Regions from separate parts of the Sporomusa sp. 246TCP1 genome, predicted to be linked through region 2. Evidence: riboswitches for the same ligand, from Rfam matches in the RefSeq annotation. Region 2 holds a riboswitch; each other region holds the start of a gene.

The links. A riboswitch is a leader RNA that binds a small molecule or an ion and turns the genes downstream of it on or off. The one in region 2 is predicted to bind cobalamin.
Region 1: it holds a riboswitch for cobalamin, as region 2 does, so the genes downstream of both, AC1ECB_RS10035 (hypothetical protein) here and AC1ECB_RS10535 (magnesium chelatase ATPase subunit I) in region 2, are expected to answer to the same signal.
Region 3: it holds a riboswitch for cobalamin, as region 2 does, so the genes downstream of both, AC1ECB_RS13405 (nitrogenase iron protein NifH) here and AC1ECB_RS10535 (magnesium chelatase ATPase subunit I) in region 2, are expected to answer to the same signal.

The regions. Positions count from the first base shown of each region.
Region 1 covers NZ_CM170492.1:2,033,543-2,038,986, reverse strand. Annotated here, with positions in the region: gene AC1ECB_RS10050 (magnesium chelatase ATPase subunit I) at 1-274, shown strand, start outside; gene AC1ECB_RS10045 (VWA domain-containing protein) at 292-2,205, shown strand; gene AC1ECB_RS10040 (hypothetical protein) at 2,355-2,666, shown strand; cobalamin riboswitch at 3,161-3,344, shown strand; gene AC1ECB_RS10035 (hypothetical protein) at 3,523-4,383, shown strand; gene AC1ECB_RS10030 (4Fe-4S binding protein) at 4,384-5,331, shown strand; gene AC1ECB_RS10025 (2-hydroxyacyl-CoA dehydratase subunit D) at 5,324-5,444, shown strand, end outside.
Region 2 covers NZ_CM170492.1:2,161,523-2,166,966, reverse strand. Annotated here, with positions in the region: gene AC1ECB_RS10550 (ABC transporter ATP-binding protein) at 1-367, shown strand, start outside; gene AC1ECB_RS10545 (MATE family efflux transporter) at 387-707, shown strand; gene AC1ECB_RS10540 (ABC transporter ATP-binding protein) at 885-2,618, shown strand; cobalamin riboswitch at 2,710-2,891, shown strand; cobalamin riboswitch at 3,014-3,197, shown strand; gene AC1ECB_RS10535 (magnesium chelatase ATPase subunit I) at 3,332-4,360, shown strand; gene AC1ECB_RS10530 (VWA domain-containing protein) at 4,383-5,444, shown strand, end outside.
Region 3 covers NZ_CM170492.1:2,894,678-2,900,121, reverse strand. Annotated here, with positions in the region: gene AC1ECB_RS13420 (MFS transporter) at 1-23, opposite strand, end outside; gene AC1ECB_RS13415 (N-acetylmuramoyl-L-alanine amidase family protein) at 633-947, shown strand; partial or broken gene AC1ECB_RS13410 (cob(I)yrinic acid a,c-diamide adenosyltransferase) at 1,029-1,298, shown strand; cobalamin riboswitch at 2,236-2,417, shown strand; gene AC1ECB_RS13405 (nitrogenase iron protein NifH) at 2,830-3,681, shown strand; gene AC1ECB_RS13400 (nitrogenase component 1) at 3,707-4,957, shown strand; gene AC1ECB_RS13395 (nitrogenase component 1) at 4,954-5,444, shown strand, end outside.

The DNA.
Region 1 (5,444 bases), 130 kb from region 2:
CAGCCGTTTGCTGCCGCAAGTAACCATTGCCGATGAGCTCTTGACGCTGGTTGCCAATATGTCAATCAAACTCGAAGTGGACGGCCACCGGGCCGATATTACCGTCATCAAAACGGCTCTTACCTTAGCAGCATTGGATGGGCGGGACAAAACCACGGTGGAAGATATCAAAAAAGCTGTCCGGCTGGCTCTGCCGCATCGCATGCGGCGGCGGCCGTTCGAAGACGGCGTGCTCAACTGGGATGTTGTAGAAGCCATGTTTCAGGAACAATAAATGCGGGAGGAATCAATATGAGTAAACGAATCACTTTTCCTTTCGCAGCAGTTGTGGGCCAGGAGGATGTCAAACAGGCACTCTTAATTGCCCTGACAAATCCCAAAGCAGGCGGGGTATTGGTTGCCGGGGAAACAGGGACAGCCAAGTCAAGTCTGGTGCGTGCCTTAACAAATGTGCTTCCAGATCAGAAAATAATCGAGCTGCCTTTGAATGCAACAGAAGATATGGTATTTGGCAATATTGATCTGGAATATGCCTTGACCTGTGGCAAAAAGGTATTTTCGCCCGGTATTCTGGCGCGGGCGCATGAACAGGTGCTTTATATGGACGAAGTCAACCTGCTGCGCCGGGAGGTATTAATTAGCCTATTAGATACCGCTGACCGCGGCGTGAATATTGTTGAGCGGGAAGGTATTTCTCACCAGCACGAGTCAAGGTTTACCCTAATCGGCACAATGAATCCGGAAGAAGGAACGTTGACATCTACCGTTTTGGATCGGTTTGGAATGTTTGTAGCCGTCAACAGGGAGACAGACCCGGCCGCCAGAACGAAAATCATGCGCCGCGTCTTAACCTACGAGAAAGACCCGGATTTGTTTTGCCGACAGTATGAAACCGCTACCCGGGAGCTGACAGAGAGCTTGCAGGCTGCCAGAACAGTGCTTGCTACCATTGAAATCAGTGTTGCCATGATGGAACTGGCAGCGCAATATTGTGCAAAAGCGCACTCGGACGGACATAGGGCGGAACTTTTCCTTCTGGAGGCGGCCAAAGCTGTCGCCGCCTTGGCCGGCAGGGGTTATCTGCTGCCTGCTGATATGGAAAGAGCGGCTTATTTCGTATTGCCGCACCGCATGCGGCAGCAAGAAAGTCCGCCGCCTGAAATGGAAGAGCAAGAGGATCAGTCGGCGGCAGGAGAGAATGAGCAGGAGAATAACACGGAACAGCCTGACCCGCCACCCCCGCCGCCAGAAAATAATCAGCCGCCGGAGGATACGGAACAGGATGATTCGGAACCTACTGACGATACAGAGGACAAAAAGGAGGACTTACCGCCACAGCCGGAGGATGCCGCCGACCAGGAGCATGTTGCCGATATTGATAAAAATTCCCCCCATGCGAAACTGAATGTGTCACTACCGCAGGACCGGCAGGTCAGACAGGGCAGCGGCAAGCGCAGCCTGACGCGCACCGACCTCAAACAGGGGCGCTATGTCCGGTCTTGTCTGCCGAACGGCAAACTGACCGATCTGGCCTTTGACGCGACGCTCCGGGCGGCTGCTCCCTACCAGCGCCTGCGCACCAAAGGCAACTGCTGCATCACCATTAAGCAGGAGGACTTGCGGCAGAAAGTCCGGGAAAAACGCATCGGCAACACCTTTTTATTTGTGGTGGATGCCAGCGGCTCCATGGGGGCCCGAGAACGGATGTGTGCCGTAAAGGGCGCCATTTTTTCCATGTTGCAGGATGCTTACCAGAAACGGGACCAGGTTGGCCTGGTTGCTTTCCGGCGGGAAACGGCCGAGGTTCTGCTACCGGTTACCCGCAGCGTGGATTTAGCGCAAAAATGCCTGCAGCAATTGCCGACAGGCGGAAAAACTCCGCTGGCAGAAGGACTGGCTACCGCATTTACAGTACTGCAGTCGATGCAGAAGAAAGAAAAAGAAATGCAGCCCATCCTGGTATTGGTGACCGACGGCCGGGCCAATCGCAGCAAGGCGGGCGGCGTGGACCCGGTTGCCGCTGCGGTCAATATGGCGGAGAAAATTAATTTGGCCGGATTAACCAGCGTGGTCATTGATACCGAGATGGATTTTATCAAGCTGGGAGTAGCCCGGACTGTGGCACAGGCAATGGGCGCCGCCTATTACCGTCTGCAGGAGTTGTCGGAACAAAAAATCCTTCATATTGTGAAGAAGCTGGGCTAGGAAAAGAGGATGAAGGGCAAGCAGCTGGCTCCAAGCTGCTTAAAAAAATAAAGCTTAAAATATTTTTGTTGACTCTATCCTAGGAAGATACCTTATCATTTTAGACAGGTTAAACGATTTGACCTAAAATATAAAATGAGGTGATTTACATGGCACATCCAAAGTATGAACTGCCAAAAACTCCCCATGCGGAATATCGTTATAAGATGGCGATGAAACATGTGGAAGCGGCGAAAGCTGCCGGGAAATCTTCGGAAGAAATCCACGAGATGTTTAACAAAATCATGAATTACGATATTGATAATTTAACAACTAACGACGAAGCCCACAAAAAATATCATTCTGCTGTTGCCCATGCCAAAAAAGCACTGGAAAACGGCAAGTCATCGGAAGAAGCCCATAAGATTTTCCAGCAGGTGCTGGAATCAAAAGGCGAAGGCCACTGCCATAAACACGAATAAAATACATAAGCGCTCTCTGCAAGCAAATGAGACCGCTTAAAAAGAAAACACGGCCTGCGCCAAAGGTTTAGCGCAAGCCGTGTTTTACTAATTTTTGTAGTCAACCTGGACCGCAATTTGTGTAACATATTCTTTGGGGTTAGCGGTGGCCCAGTAATTCCTTAATTGGCTAATGTAATCATCGCCGATAATTTCCAGATTATTTAGCTTTAAAGTCAAGCAACTTTTTGATTGCACTTTTATAGTTGCTGTGGTACCCGTCAGGAGTGGCAATTTTGGCATAGAGTCCTTGCGGTTTGATTTGCGCCTGGGGGTATTCGTCAGGATAGGAGATGCGGGTGAAGATCCGGGTTATTGCCAGATAGTTTTGCTTTCCGCGTGGCGCACAGCGGTCTTCAATATAAATAAAATTCTCCTTGACTCTACTACGGGTATATACTTTATAATTACCTTCATATAGGAGTGTGTCAAATATACTGATTTGAATTGCAAAACTGAATACCGATGAGATAGGTGCCCCCAAAGGGGGCTTAATAGGGAAGACCGGTGCAAAACCGGCGCGGTCCCGCCACTGTAATAGGGACAAATCCAAGATATACCACTGCAGCGAAAGCTTCGGGAAGGTTTGGACAAGCGATGACCCAGAGCCAGGAGAACTGCCTATCTGTCAATCACCGTTTTTTACCCACGAGCGATGGGAAGGGGATTATTGGAACAATCTACCCTTTACGGCTATTAATTTATGCCGGGATTTTTATTTGGATGGTTCTTTTTTGTAACAACCCCCTCCCCAGAACCTATGGGAGGGGGTTGTTTAAGTGGTGATGCTTAAAAGACAGCAGGAAGTGGGAAAGAAATGATTTCTAAACTTGCAGGCATTGTTCTATTGCTAGTTATTTCTTTTCAGGGCTGCGCAGAAAGCAGTAACATTGAAGATACTGCCTTTCTTTGGCTTGAATACGGCAAAAAGATCAATGAAACGAACGGCTCGATAACGCAAACTGTATATCTAAATAGCAGTTCTGATTCGCTAACTATTGCTGACATTAAAAATTTAACAGCATTTTATTGTGACGGACGACAGAAAGGTGAAAAACAATATTATATCATCCCGATAGAACAAAAAGACGGCCTTTATTTCTTAAGGGTCAATACTTCCACTCAGTTTCTTTATTATGTATATGTTACAGGAACCTGCGCCCAAGAACATTTTACAGCCCAGATAGCATTTCCTCTGTATGGAGATGGGTTAGATAAAAGTATAAAAAAGGAACCGGTGTTGCTGGAAAGTTCCAAAACATTTACGTCCATTGACCTGGTGTCAGCCGGGAATTTCCCCTGGGCTCAGACTGGCCAAACATTCCAGTTCCTATATAAGCCAATTCATCCGTCCGGCTATCCTGTCCAAGAAATGAAACTCATCGACATAGGCAATAAAAGTTATGAAAAACTTATGCCTGGTGATGATGGTAGGTTTTCCTTTACTCCGCCCCATGATCAACGATTAGATGACGGCGGATATCATGAATATAAAGAGACAATTATCTATACGGAAGAATTCGTGGGAAATGAAGTATATAAAACTTCAATGAATTTTCTCCTGCGCCGCTCATTGTCTGCTCACAATAATCTTACCCTGGGCTTATGTTTCTTCTTTGCTGTAATGGCAGTTATTTCAGGTGTTGTACTATTTCGAAGAAGGAGTTTTAAGTATTAAATGATAGGTACAATACGCTTGCTAATACAAAATCTTATGTTTGTGGTATGGACTTATGGCGGTCGCATTGGCTTGAATTTTGGGTATTCTATGCCCTGCTTTTCCTGCCCTTATGTTCATGGATGCGCTGGAAACTGTTATCTCATGGCGCTGCAGGGACAATGGGGGGTTGGCTTCTATTTTCCCGAGTTGCTTTCCTACAAAGGGTTTAAGGTAATACTGTATTTTTTGATCTTTGCTATTTTAACAATCGTATTGTCAAAAATATGGTGCGGCTGGATATGCCCGTTCGGTACATTGCAAGACTGGTTGTCCCAACTCAGAAAGAAGCTGGGAATACGGGAAACAGAACTTTCCTGGAAAACCCGGGAGCGCCTAAAGCCGGTTAAATATGTATTACTGGCACTGCTTCTTAGTATTCCGCTGCTGATTACATATGCAGGACTACATAGCGATTTTTACTTATTCTTCTGTCAGATTTGCCCGGCAAAACCGATTATGCCTCTGTTTGTTGGGGATACGCGAAATTTCGCGTTGGACTTTACGAACACAATCACCTTGACCTTTTCCGTAATATCCATAATGATTGCAGCTGGTACGCTGATAGGAAGTTTTTTCAAAGACCGATTTTTTTGTCTATTTTGCCCAATGCTGCCCTTGATTCAAATGTCTAAAAAAATCAGTTTTATCCGGTTTGAAAAATCGGTGCATACCTGCTCGGGCTGTGGTAATTGCCAAAGAATGTGTCCTATGGATATTAGGGATGTTCATCTTGAAAAGACGGAAAAAAACGTTATGAGTGAAGACTGTATGCTTTGTATGAGATGTATTGAGGCTTGTCCTGAAGACAATACATTGACTGCAAAATTTCTTAAGTACAACATATTTTCTTCGTCACGAAAATATGTTGCCCAAAACTATCAACAGGGGAAATCATTGGATGAATAAAATTGTGCAAACAGAAGAAGAACGCCGCATAAGACAGCGAACAAAAGTGTATGAAAAAACTTGTGAAGAATATTGTCATGAAATTAACGTATTGAAAGAAAGAACTGACTATA
Region 2 (5,444 bases):
AAGCTTGTCGCCTGATCTAAAAGACCGCTATCCTCATGAACTGAGCGGTGGGCAGGTTCAGCGTGTCTGTATTGCCAGAGCCATTTCCACCAATCCGAGATTTATCGTTCTGGATGAAGCCATCAGTTCCTTGGACGTATCTGTTCAAACACAGGTAATGAATCTGCTTCATCAACTTCGCCTGGAAATGAAAATGACATATCTTTTTGTAGCTCATGATCTGCAGGCTGTGGCTCATTTGTGCAATAAAATTGTATTTTTGTACAGAGGGGAAGTTGTGGAACAGCTCATGAGCGCAGATTTGGTTAATGCGCAAAATGAGTATGCAAAATCACTGCTGGCATCGGTTATTCCCTTTGATGTATAAACTGGAAATAAAAGCTGTATTGGCACTTGCTGTACCTACTGTCATTGAAAATTTTTTATTGACCAATGTTGGGTTTGTGGATACTTTTTTTGTATCACAAATCGGTTTGCATGAAGTCGCTGCTGTCGGAATGGCTAATGCTATTGTAGCAATTTATATCGCGGTATTTCTGGCAATGGGAATTGGAACGTCCTCGCTAATTGCTCAGTGCATGGGGGCGGGGGAAGTAGATAAAGCTAAAGCAATAGCAAGGCAGTCAACCTCTTTTATATTCAAAAATCAAAAGTATCTTTTCCCTTGCTCAAAGGATCATCCAGTGCATTTACACTTCCTTTGCTGAGGATTTCCGGTCCGGCAGTTATTGAACGTTTGGTTATGCGTCTAGGGCAGTTGTTTTATGCAGGACTAATTGTACAGATTGGAACCGATGTCTACACGGCTTTTCTGTAGGCAGGGAAGCCTCCTTTATTTATATAAGGGAGGTCTATTAGCTATTATTATTCAGGGGGAGGTAGCTATGCTCAAACGATTTATTTTGTATTACCGTCCACATCTGCCACTATTTTTTCTTGATTTCTCTTGTGCCACGCTCATGGCCGCCATAGATCTGGTATTTCCCTTGGCTGTACGGCAGGTTATTGATCATATCCTGCCAGCAGGGGATATTTCCCTGCTGCTATGGGCAGGCGTCGGACTGCTAATCATGTATATGGCAAGTTATGCACTGCAATATACAGTGGAGTACTTCGGCCATGTACTTGGGGCTAAAATGGAGTATGACATGCGCCAGGAACTGTTTGCCCATGTGCAGAAACTGACATTTCGCTATTTCGACAATACCAAGACGGGATATATAATGTCCCGGATTGTCAATGATCTCTTTGAGATCTCCGAGTTTGCCCACCATACACCTGAAGGGATTTTTATCGTCCTTATCACCATGACCGGAAGTTTTTTTATTTTGCTTACACTTAACTGGCAATTAAGTTTGCTTACATTTTTGTTTGTACCATTTATGTTATGGTTTGCCTTGGTCAGGAACCGCCAATTAAAAGATTCTTTCCGGGATATGCGGCTTAAAGTAGCTGATATTAATGCCCAGGTAGAAGACAGCATTTCCGGCATCCGAATAGTCAAAGCCTATGCTAATGAGTGGTATGAACAAGATAAATTTACCCGGAGAAACAGCGATTTTCTTGCGGTTCGCAAACAGGCGTTACGGATTTTTGGGTCTTATCATAGTGGTATCAGTTTTTTCACTAATATAATTTATTTAACAGTACTCATTGCTGGGGGGATATATATTCATCATGGGTGGCTGACGATGGGTGAGTTTATCGGCTTTTTGCTATATATCTCTATTTTCTTTAACCCTATCAAACGCATTACCGGGCTGACTGAGATGTATCAAAAAGGCATGGTCGGTTTTCGCCGTTTTGTGGAAATATTGGATATGGAACCAGATATCGTCGATACTCCCGGCGCCAAAAATCTCACCAAAGTCAACGGACACATTGTGTTTGATCAAGTGACATTTAGTTACAATGACAAGCACAATGTGCTAGAAAGTCTCAATCTTACAATTCAGCCAGGAGAGACGGTGGCGTTCGTTGGTCCATCTGGTGGTGGTAAAACCACCTTGTGCAGCCTTATTCCCCGATTTTACGAAATTGAGCAAGGCCGGATACTGATTGATGGCATTGACATCAGGCAAGTGACGCAAAAATCACTACGGGAAAATGTCGGTATTGTCCAACAAGACGTGTTTTTATTTTCTGATACTGTCAGGGAAAATATTGCGTATGGCAAAATTGGCGCTAGCGATGAGGAGATTATTGCTGCAGCTAAGCGAGCAAATGCCCATGATTTTATTACAGAGCTGGAACAAGGCTATGATACGTTTATCGGTGAACGGGGTGTCAAACTTTCCGGCGGGCAAAAACAACGGATTGCTATCGCGCGAATGTTCCTGAAAAACCCACCCATTCTTATTCTTGATGAAGCGACCTCAGCACTGGATAATGAGACTGAGCGGGTCATTCAGCAGGCCTTAACCAAGTTGTCCTGTAACCGCACAACATTGGTAATTGCTCATAGGCTGGCTACTATTCGTGGCGCGGACCGGATTATCGTGCTTACCGATGAAGGAATTGTGGAAGAAGGCTCGCACGCGGAATTATTGGATAAAGCTGGTTTTTATGCTCGGCTGTACGCGGCCCAGTTTGATGGGTATTTACCTGATGTTGTATAGGATACTGGATTTAGCTGAATATATAAAGAAATGCTTGAAACTATTGACAATGTAGTTGCTTTTCTATAGTATAAATAATACAAGTAAGTAATTTAATATTATTGAGTTAGGTGCCCATATGGGCTTAATAGGGAAGACCGGTGAAATACCGGCGCGGTCCCGCCACTGTAACGGGGAGCAAGCTTAAGATATACCACTGAAACAACCGTTTTGGGAAGGTTTAAGCAAGCCATGATCCGAAGTCAGGAGAACTACCTAACTGACAATCACCGTTTTTCACCCACGCGGTATGGGGAGGGGATTACAGTTAGCAATTCTTCTGGGATATTCCAAGAAGTTTGTGATTTGGCTGAATTCACTCCTGGTATAAAAAACCAGGAGTTTCCTATTTTAACAGAATATTGACAGAGTCAGGTGCCCGTAAGGACTTAATAGGGAAGACCGGTGAAATACCGGCGCGGTCCCGCCACTGTAATGGGGAGCAAGCTTAAGATATGCCACTGGGATGAAACCGTCTTGGGAAGGTTTAAGCAAGCCATGATCCAAAGCCAGGAGAACTGCCTGAGTAACAGTCACCGATTTACCCACGAGGTATGGGGAGGGGATTATATATATTTAACAAGTTTTCGAAAGACCTTCCTTACTATATAAGGGAGGTCTCTTTTTTTAGTTAGAGCTAAATGGATGAAATTTACAAGGAGATGAATTAACGTATGCAACATACTGCTGTATATCCATTTGCTGCCATTGTTGGGCAAGAGGACATGAAATTGGCACTCATATTAAATGTAATTAACCCCCTGCTGGGTGGGGTATTAATCAAAGGAGAAAAAGGAACAGCCAAATCAACAGCCGTTAGAGCGCTGGCCGATCTATTGCCTGCCATGGAGGTTAGCAAAAGCTGTCCTTTTCATTGTGATCCGGCAGATAGCAGCCATTGGTGTGATGTCTGCCGGGAAAAAATGGGACAGGAACAGGGTCTGGCTACTCAGTCTGTCAAGATGCGGGTGGTAGAACTGCCTGTTAGTGCAACCGAGGATCGTGTTGTTGGTACGCTGGATATTGAACATGCCATCAAGCAGGGGGAAAAGAAATTTGACCCCGGCCTGTTAGCACAGGCTAATCGCAATATTTTGTATGTAGATGAAATTAACCTTTTAGATGATCATGTTGTTGATGTGTTGTTGGATGCCGCCGCCATGGGAGTCAATACTGTGGAACGCGAGGGTGTATCTTATTCCCACCCGGCCCGGTTTGTGCTGGTTGGCACAATGAACCCGGAAGAAGGTGATATCCGGCCGCAGTTATTAGACCGCTTCGGATTATCAGTGGTTGTGACCGGAGAAAACCAGCCCGAGTGGCGGGTGGAGGTTATTAAACGGCGTTTGGCCTATGAAAAGGATACAGACAGCTTTGCCCGGCAATACCAGGAGGAACAGGAAACCCTGGCAAAAAGCATTATACAGGCCCAACTTTTGCTGCCCCAGGTAACCATTAAGGATGAGCTGCTCCTGCTTGTCGCCAAACTGGCCATTGCGCTTGATGTTGATGGCCACCGGGCCGATATTACCGTTATTAAGACCGCCATGACGCTGACTGCCTTTGCCGGACGGACGGAAGTAAAGTCAGAAGACGTAAAAAAAGCTGCGCGTCTGGCGCTGCCTCACCGGATGCGGCGGCGCCCCTTTGAGGATGGCACGTTGGACTGGGATAAAGTAGAAGCTGTGTTTGCGCAGCAATAAGCCAAACGGGAGGAATGCTATAATGCAGCGCATGATATTTCCGTTTGCGGCTATTGTCGGGCAGGAAGCTGTCAAGCGAGCGCTTTTGATTGCGGTTGTCAACCCCAAGGCTGGAGGTGTTTTGGTGGCAGGGGAAAAGGGCACAGCCAAATCGACGCTGGTGCGTTCTTTGGCAGAAATTATTGGTGAAACCAAGTTGATTGAGCTGCCGCTCAATGCCACTGAGGATATGGTGTTTGGTGGTTTGGATATGCAGCATGCTGTCGAACGTGGCGAGCGCCGCTTTTTGCCGGGATTGCTTGCCAGGGCCCATAACCATATTCTCTATGTTGATGAAGTTAATTTGCTGCGCCATGACTTTTTGGGCAGTCTTTTAGATGCAGCTACGACCGGTATGCACCAAGTGGAGCGCGAAGGAATTTCCTGCGTACATGAAGCAGCTTGTACTCTTATCGGTACTATGAATCCGGAGGAGGGAAGCTTATCCCCCCAGATTCTTGACAGGTTTGGATTATATGCTGCTGTCAGCCGGGAACAAAATGAGGTTCAACGGGCTGAAATTGTACGGCGGATTCTGGATTGCGAAGCCCAACCGGAAAAATTTTGTCAGCGTTATGCTGCTGACATGGAAGAAATCAAACAGCAGGTGGCTGCTGCTAAAAGCCTGCTCCCTGATATTACTATAGCTGAACCTATGATGCTGCTTTCAGCACAGATGTGTGCTAAGGCACATTCGGCAGGTCACCGGGCTGAACTGTTCTTATTGGAAGTCGCGCGGGCGATTGCAGCACTTGCCGGGCGCACCTATTTATTGCCTTGTGATCTGGACGAAGCTGCCTGTTATGTACTGCCGCAGCGCATGCGCCAGGAGGAACAACCGCTGCCGCCCGAACCACCTGAGCAAGATCAGGATCAGGAACAACCACCTGATGACGAAGATTCTGCCGACCAACAGGAAACTCAGCCACCACCGCCTGATTCGCGCTCAGACCAGCAAAACCCGGAAGAGTCGGAAGAACAGACAGATCCTCCTGCTGAGCAGCCGGAAAGTGAGGGCAGCGATCAGGAAAAAGTGGCCGATATT
Region 3 (5,444 bases), 730 kb from region 2:
GCGGCCACAAGAAACATTGGCAGCGACGCAGCTACAGGCCTTTGGAGGTTCCATAGCGGTCAGCAATTCGACCTGAGATTAACCTGACAAGTATCGTAGACAGTGCAGTAACTATATAAAATATCCCTATATTTTCTACATCTTTCTCACTCGCATATGCAGGCAGGAAAATTCCTACGGTGGCGTAGGTCATCATAACAATAAAATACAAAAAGGATGGCCACATCGCAGTTTTCTCAAAAAGCGTTGCTTCTGTATTTTGTCTTGCTCTATATTCAAGTTGTTTTTCAATAATTGGAGGCTCTGTACTTATTTGATTAAGGTAGGTAAGAACGTATTTCGGGATTGCTTTAGCTCAGTAAATCCAACCGGTAAACTATAACAAGTGAGAGGCTAACAGGCAGTAGTAGTAAATCTGTTGGAAACATACATACAAGGAAGTATCCTACTTGTTGCCTGAAGAAAAGGATCTACCTGCAAAATCTGTTCGACTTCTGCTTGCCACAGCCTAGACAAGGTATACTATGACAAAGATTTCCGCGAGCGGATGGAAGAAGACGGGCAGGAGGTATTGTTTGTTGCTATTAACTAGTGATGATTTGTCCTTTCAATGCTAACGGGGCAAATGGTTTATCAGCATCCACGCTAACAGTATGGACAATCCGACCGTCCACGGCACGGAGATGTATCATTATCCGGGCAGCGCCCGGGGCAGGCGGCTGGCGTCTTTGTTGCAGGCCCGGCTGGTGGCGGAACTGGGAATGGCCGACCGGGGCGTCAAGGAAGCCAATTTTCAGGTGCTCAGGGAAATCGACTGCCCGGCAGTGCTGGTGGAGGTGGCCTTTCTTTCGAATGAGGCCGACTGGCGGCTGTTGACCGGTTATGCCGGCCAACTGGCCGCGGCGGTAGCCATAGCTGCCGGGCTGGCGGACTATTTTGCCGGCTAACAGCCGCTGGGGCTGAGCGCTGCACCGGCCCCGCAGCTAAGGGGTGGATTGTCGACCACGCTTGTCGACTGCTGCCGTCCGGCCTTACAAGAAGCCAAAATGGAAATTCTGTCTGAAAAGTGGGATATGATTATTTTAGATGAAATCAACTATGCCATTAAATTTGGACTGGTGTCTTTGGATGCGGTCTTAGCATTGCTGGAGAGCAGGCCGCCCCTGTTGCACTTGTTGCTGACCGGGCGTGAGGCAAATCCTGCGATTATTGAACGGGCTGATTTGGTGACCGAGATGAAAGAGATTAAACATCCGTACAAAAAGGGAATAAAGGCGCAAAAGGGGGTGGAGTTTTAGAAGCTAGGATCATTATAAACAAGAAATGATTCATGGACGGAAAAGAGAAAGCCGAGATGGAAAACATGTATGTATGTTTCTCATCTCGGCTTTCTCTTTTCGGGTAAGTGCTTAGTGATAACCTTTGCTTATTTTTGGAGGGCATCTGCACTGTAAGTGGTAAATCAAAAATTGTACCGATAGATCTTTTCATCCCCATAGTCTAAAAAGATAATTTGGATCGGAGTCAGACCAAGTTATTGAGAATTTGTCATTTGGCGATTTCGAGTATTGCCCGAAGAAATCGGGGTTTTGAATGTGTACCCACCCATCCTTATCATATTCTATGTTTTGGTAGTCACGGGAAGGTTTTCGGACTTTTGAGCCAGGCAAGCGCTCTTGGACGATTTTGATCGTTGAAGACAGGTTTTGGGTTGGTTTTGCTTTTGTTAATTTCCATACTATAAAGCATGCAATGAGTAATAGTATAAGTGTAAGCATAAGACACCTCCATCTATAAATACATTTTGTATTTTTTTCTGCTATGCTGATGAATAATTTGATATCGTAAGTTTAACTCTTTTTATTTAGAAACACTCAGCATTAAAGTGACACACTGCCGTTTTTTAAAAAGTGGTCGTTTTATCATGTTCACCTTTTAATGTGAATATATCCCAATAAAGGTTATAGTATCATTTTCAGCCAAAACTGTCAGCATCCTTCCCGGACTTTCGTTATGAAAGAATCCTGCCGCTCGCGCCCGGACTGCCGGGGGACGGGGAACGACGGCTGGCCCCGCCCAATGCGCGGGGTCTCGACAGGAACGAAAAACAAGGCCCGCCGGAGCTTGGGCCAACCAGACCGTTCCACTGCCGCAAACTTTACAAAAAAATTGACACATCATTACAAAAAATGCTATTATGAAAGCAAATTATGGAGTAATGTACTTTCAGGACAATTAAATAGTGTTGAGATAGGTGCCCACGAGGGCTTAATAGGGAAGACCGGTGTAACGCCGGCGCGGTCCCGCCACTGTAATAGGGAGCGAATCCAAAGTATGCCACTGAGACACGCGTCTTGGGAAGGTTTGGACGAGCGATGATCTAGAGCCAGGAGAACTGCCTGTCTGTCAATCACCGTTTTACCTACGAGCGATGGGGAGGGGGTTAAGTACATACATGTTGTATGGTATTTCTTCCCGGCGTTTTACGCCGGGATTTTTTAATACAACAGAGGTATTGTTTCTATCTCCCGCCTATGGCCGGGAGATTTTTTATTCGTAGTAGGTATAGTTGCTGTCCAGTACAGGTAGAAGATTTAGAAGAGGCCCGTCCAGCGCACAAGTGGAAGATCAGGTGTATCGCCTGCAATTAGATTATAAATTCTAACAGGAAATTACCGGATGTAAACGTGTAATTTTGCAAGCAAAAATTTCTAGTAGATGCGTAGTTTGCGTTGTCAGTGATATTGTTTGTACGCAATGAATTCCGGCTGCAGTAGGGGGTGCCAAAATGCTGACTGTTGCAGCCTTTTGGCATAGAAAGGGATGTACATGAATCCACAAAATGAGAAAGACTGTTTAAAGATTGCGTTTTATGGCAAAGGTGGAATTGGCAAATCCACAGTTTCCGCCAATGTTTCCGCAGCGCTGGCGATCCAAGGCTGTAAGACTTTACATATCGGATGCGATCCGAAGGCGGATTCCGCACGCTGCCTGGTGGGGCGTAAAATTCCTACCGTGTTGCAACAATTGCAGATAAAACCAGAGGGGATTGACAGGAACGATATTGTTTTTTCGGGTTTTGGCGGTGTTGACTGCATCGAGGCGGGAGGGCCTGAGGCCGGCATTGGCTGCGCTGGCAGGGGGATCATCACCATGATGGAGGAATTGAAGTACCTGGAGCTCTGGCGGGAGGAATGGGACGCTGTTATCTATGACGTGCTGGGCGATGTTGTGTGTGGCGGCTTTTCGGTTCCGATGCGCGAACGATATGCAGATACCGTTTATATTGTGACATCAGCGGAGTTCATGTCGCTATATGCTGCCAATAACATCATGAAAGCGATTAGCAGAAGTCAGGGAGCACGGTCCGTAACGCTGGGGGGATTAATTCACAATTGCAGGACCGGTGAGTCGAAGCGTGAGGCAGTGGAGCAGTTTGCCTTATTGACGGGTACGCAGGTAGTGGCCGATGTCCCGTTCAGCCGGGAAATAACCCTGTCGGAACTGGCAGGCAAAACCGTGCTGGAAAAGTATCCGGATTCAGAAGCCGCTGGTTTCTTTAAAGAACTGGCAGGGGTCATTGCTAAACATCAGGGTCAAACGCACATAAGAGCGCTGAATGATGATGAACTGGAAACATTCAGTCACTATATGCTTGATCTGGAATTGGCAAAAGCATAAATAGCGGGGCCGGAAATGGGAGGAAATGAATTTGTCTTGTGCAGGTTATAAACAGGGAAGCCATAGTATTGAGAAGATCAATCTTTCGGCTGTGACAGATACAATACCGCTTGATAGCTTTTTTGACCGGGGCATAGCGGATGACGACTGTGGAGAACTGGTTAATCTGGCCTTGGCTGTGCCGGGCATTGACGTAGTAGCGGCCGGTCCTGCATCCTGTTCACGGGTGCTATACTTCAGAGCTGCGAAAAAAAGTTTGCAAGAACGCTTGTTTTTGCACCCTATATCCAGCAATGATTTTACTGCCGGCAATCATCTGCAAAATTTGGAAGAATCGCTTACAGACCTGGCGGCTTCGCGCCGATCAAGAGCGATCATTGTGTATGTTACTTGTGCCGATATTCTTGCCGGCACTGATTTTGCCAGTATAACCGGACGCGTAGAAAGTAAATACGGGATACCGGTGAAGGTCTTTGAGCGGGGGCCGCTTTCCCGGCGACGGACGCTGCCTAAAGAGCGGCTGTGTGATATTTTTATCGATTTGTTGCAACAAGGTAATCGGAGCGGAAGCAATAACTGCATTCACTTGTTGGGAGACGCAGGGAAGCTTGCTGAAACTTCCGGACTAAGAAAGATGCTTATGCACTACTGTTCCGACGGGGAAATCAGAGAATTTGCCGCGCTGGACTCTTACGAACAATTTGAGGAAATGACAACAGGCAAACTGAACATTGCCTTGGATCGCTTTGGTTATGACTTGGCAGTGGGCATACAGAAAAATTGGAACATACCTTTCGTATTTCTGCCTGCCTGCTACAATATGAAAGAGATCAAAGGCAGCTATGGGGCATTGATGAAGGCGCTACATACAACCTGGGATTTCAGCCAGGATTCGAAAGCCTATCATCAGTTGGCGGCACAAACTGCTGCGACATTAGCAGGCAAACAAATTGCGGTGGGAATTGGAGCAAGGTCTTTCGAACTCGCCTATGCTCTGACGTTGGCTGGCTTTTCTGTTTCCACAATATTTGCGGATACCGTGAATAAAAACGATAGGGCGTACATCAATGCGCTTCTCGCCATAGGAAGCCAGGCGCAGGTATATCTGATTTCAAACGTGACCAGCGAAACGCAGGCGGGCGGGTTTGCTGAAATCGATGTCGCCATTGGCGAAAAAGCAGCGTTTTATTGTGCGAAAGCCAAAGAAATTCTGGTGAGTGCCGACTATCGTTTCGGTTATGAGGGAATCACGGAAATTATGGAGGCGATGAGATGACAATGAAATTAACTCGCCTTCCTTCGCTGGCAAGCGACTATTCAGGCGCATGTTCGGTTCTGTATGCGATGCAGGCGCTTACCCTTTTATACTCGTCAGGCGGATGCAGCAGCGCAATCATCGAATGCGATGAGATCAGGGATTTGCGGCAGACCTTGTTTTTCTGTTCCAAGCTGGGGGAGTTGGAAGCCGTCATGGGCGCGGCGGATGAATTCCTGCTGCAGGCACAAACTCTTTGTGCGCACAACCGTCAGACGAAATTTACCGCTATTATTGGTACGCCTATACCGGCGTTGACCGGGACCGATATTGCGGCAGTTGCCGATGAGTTGAGCCGGCAGACAGGCTTGCCGGCCATGGCGCTCTCTACGGAGGGATTCAAAGACTACTACTCCGGTGTTCATCAGACACTGTTGGACTTGGGGAAGCATTTTCTGGAGAAGCGGGAGAAAAAGAATAACCAGGTCAATATCATCGGGTATACGCC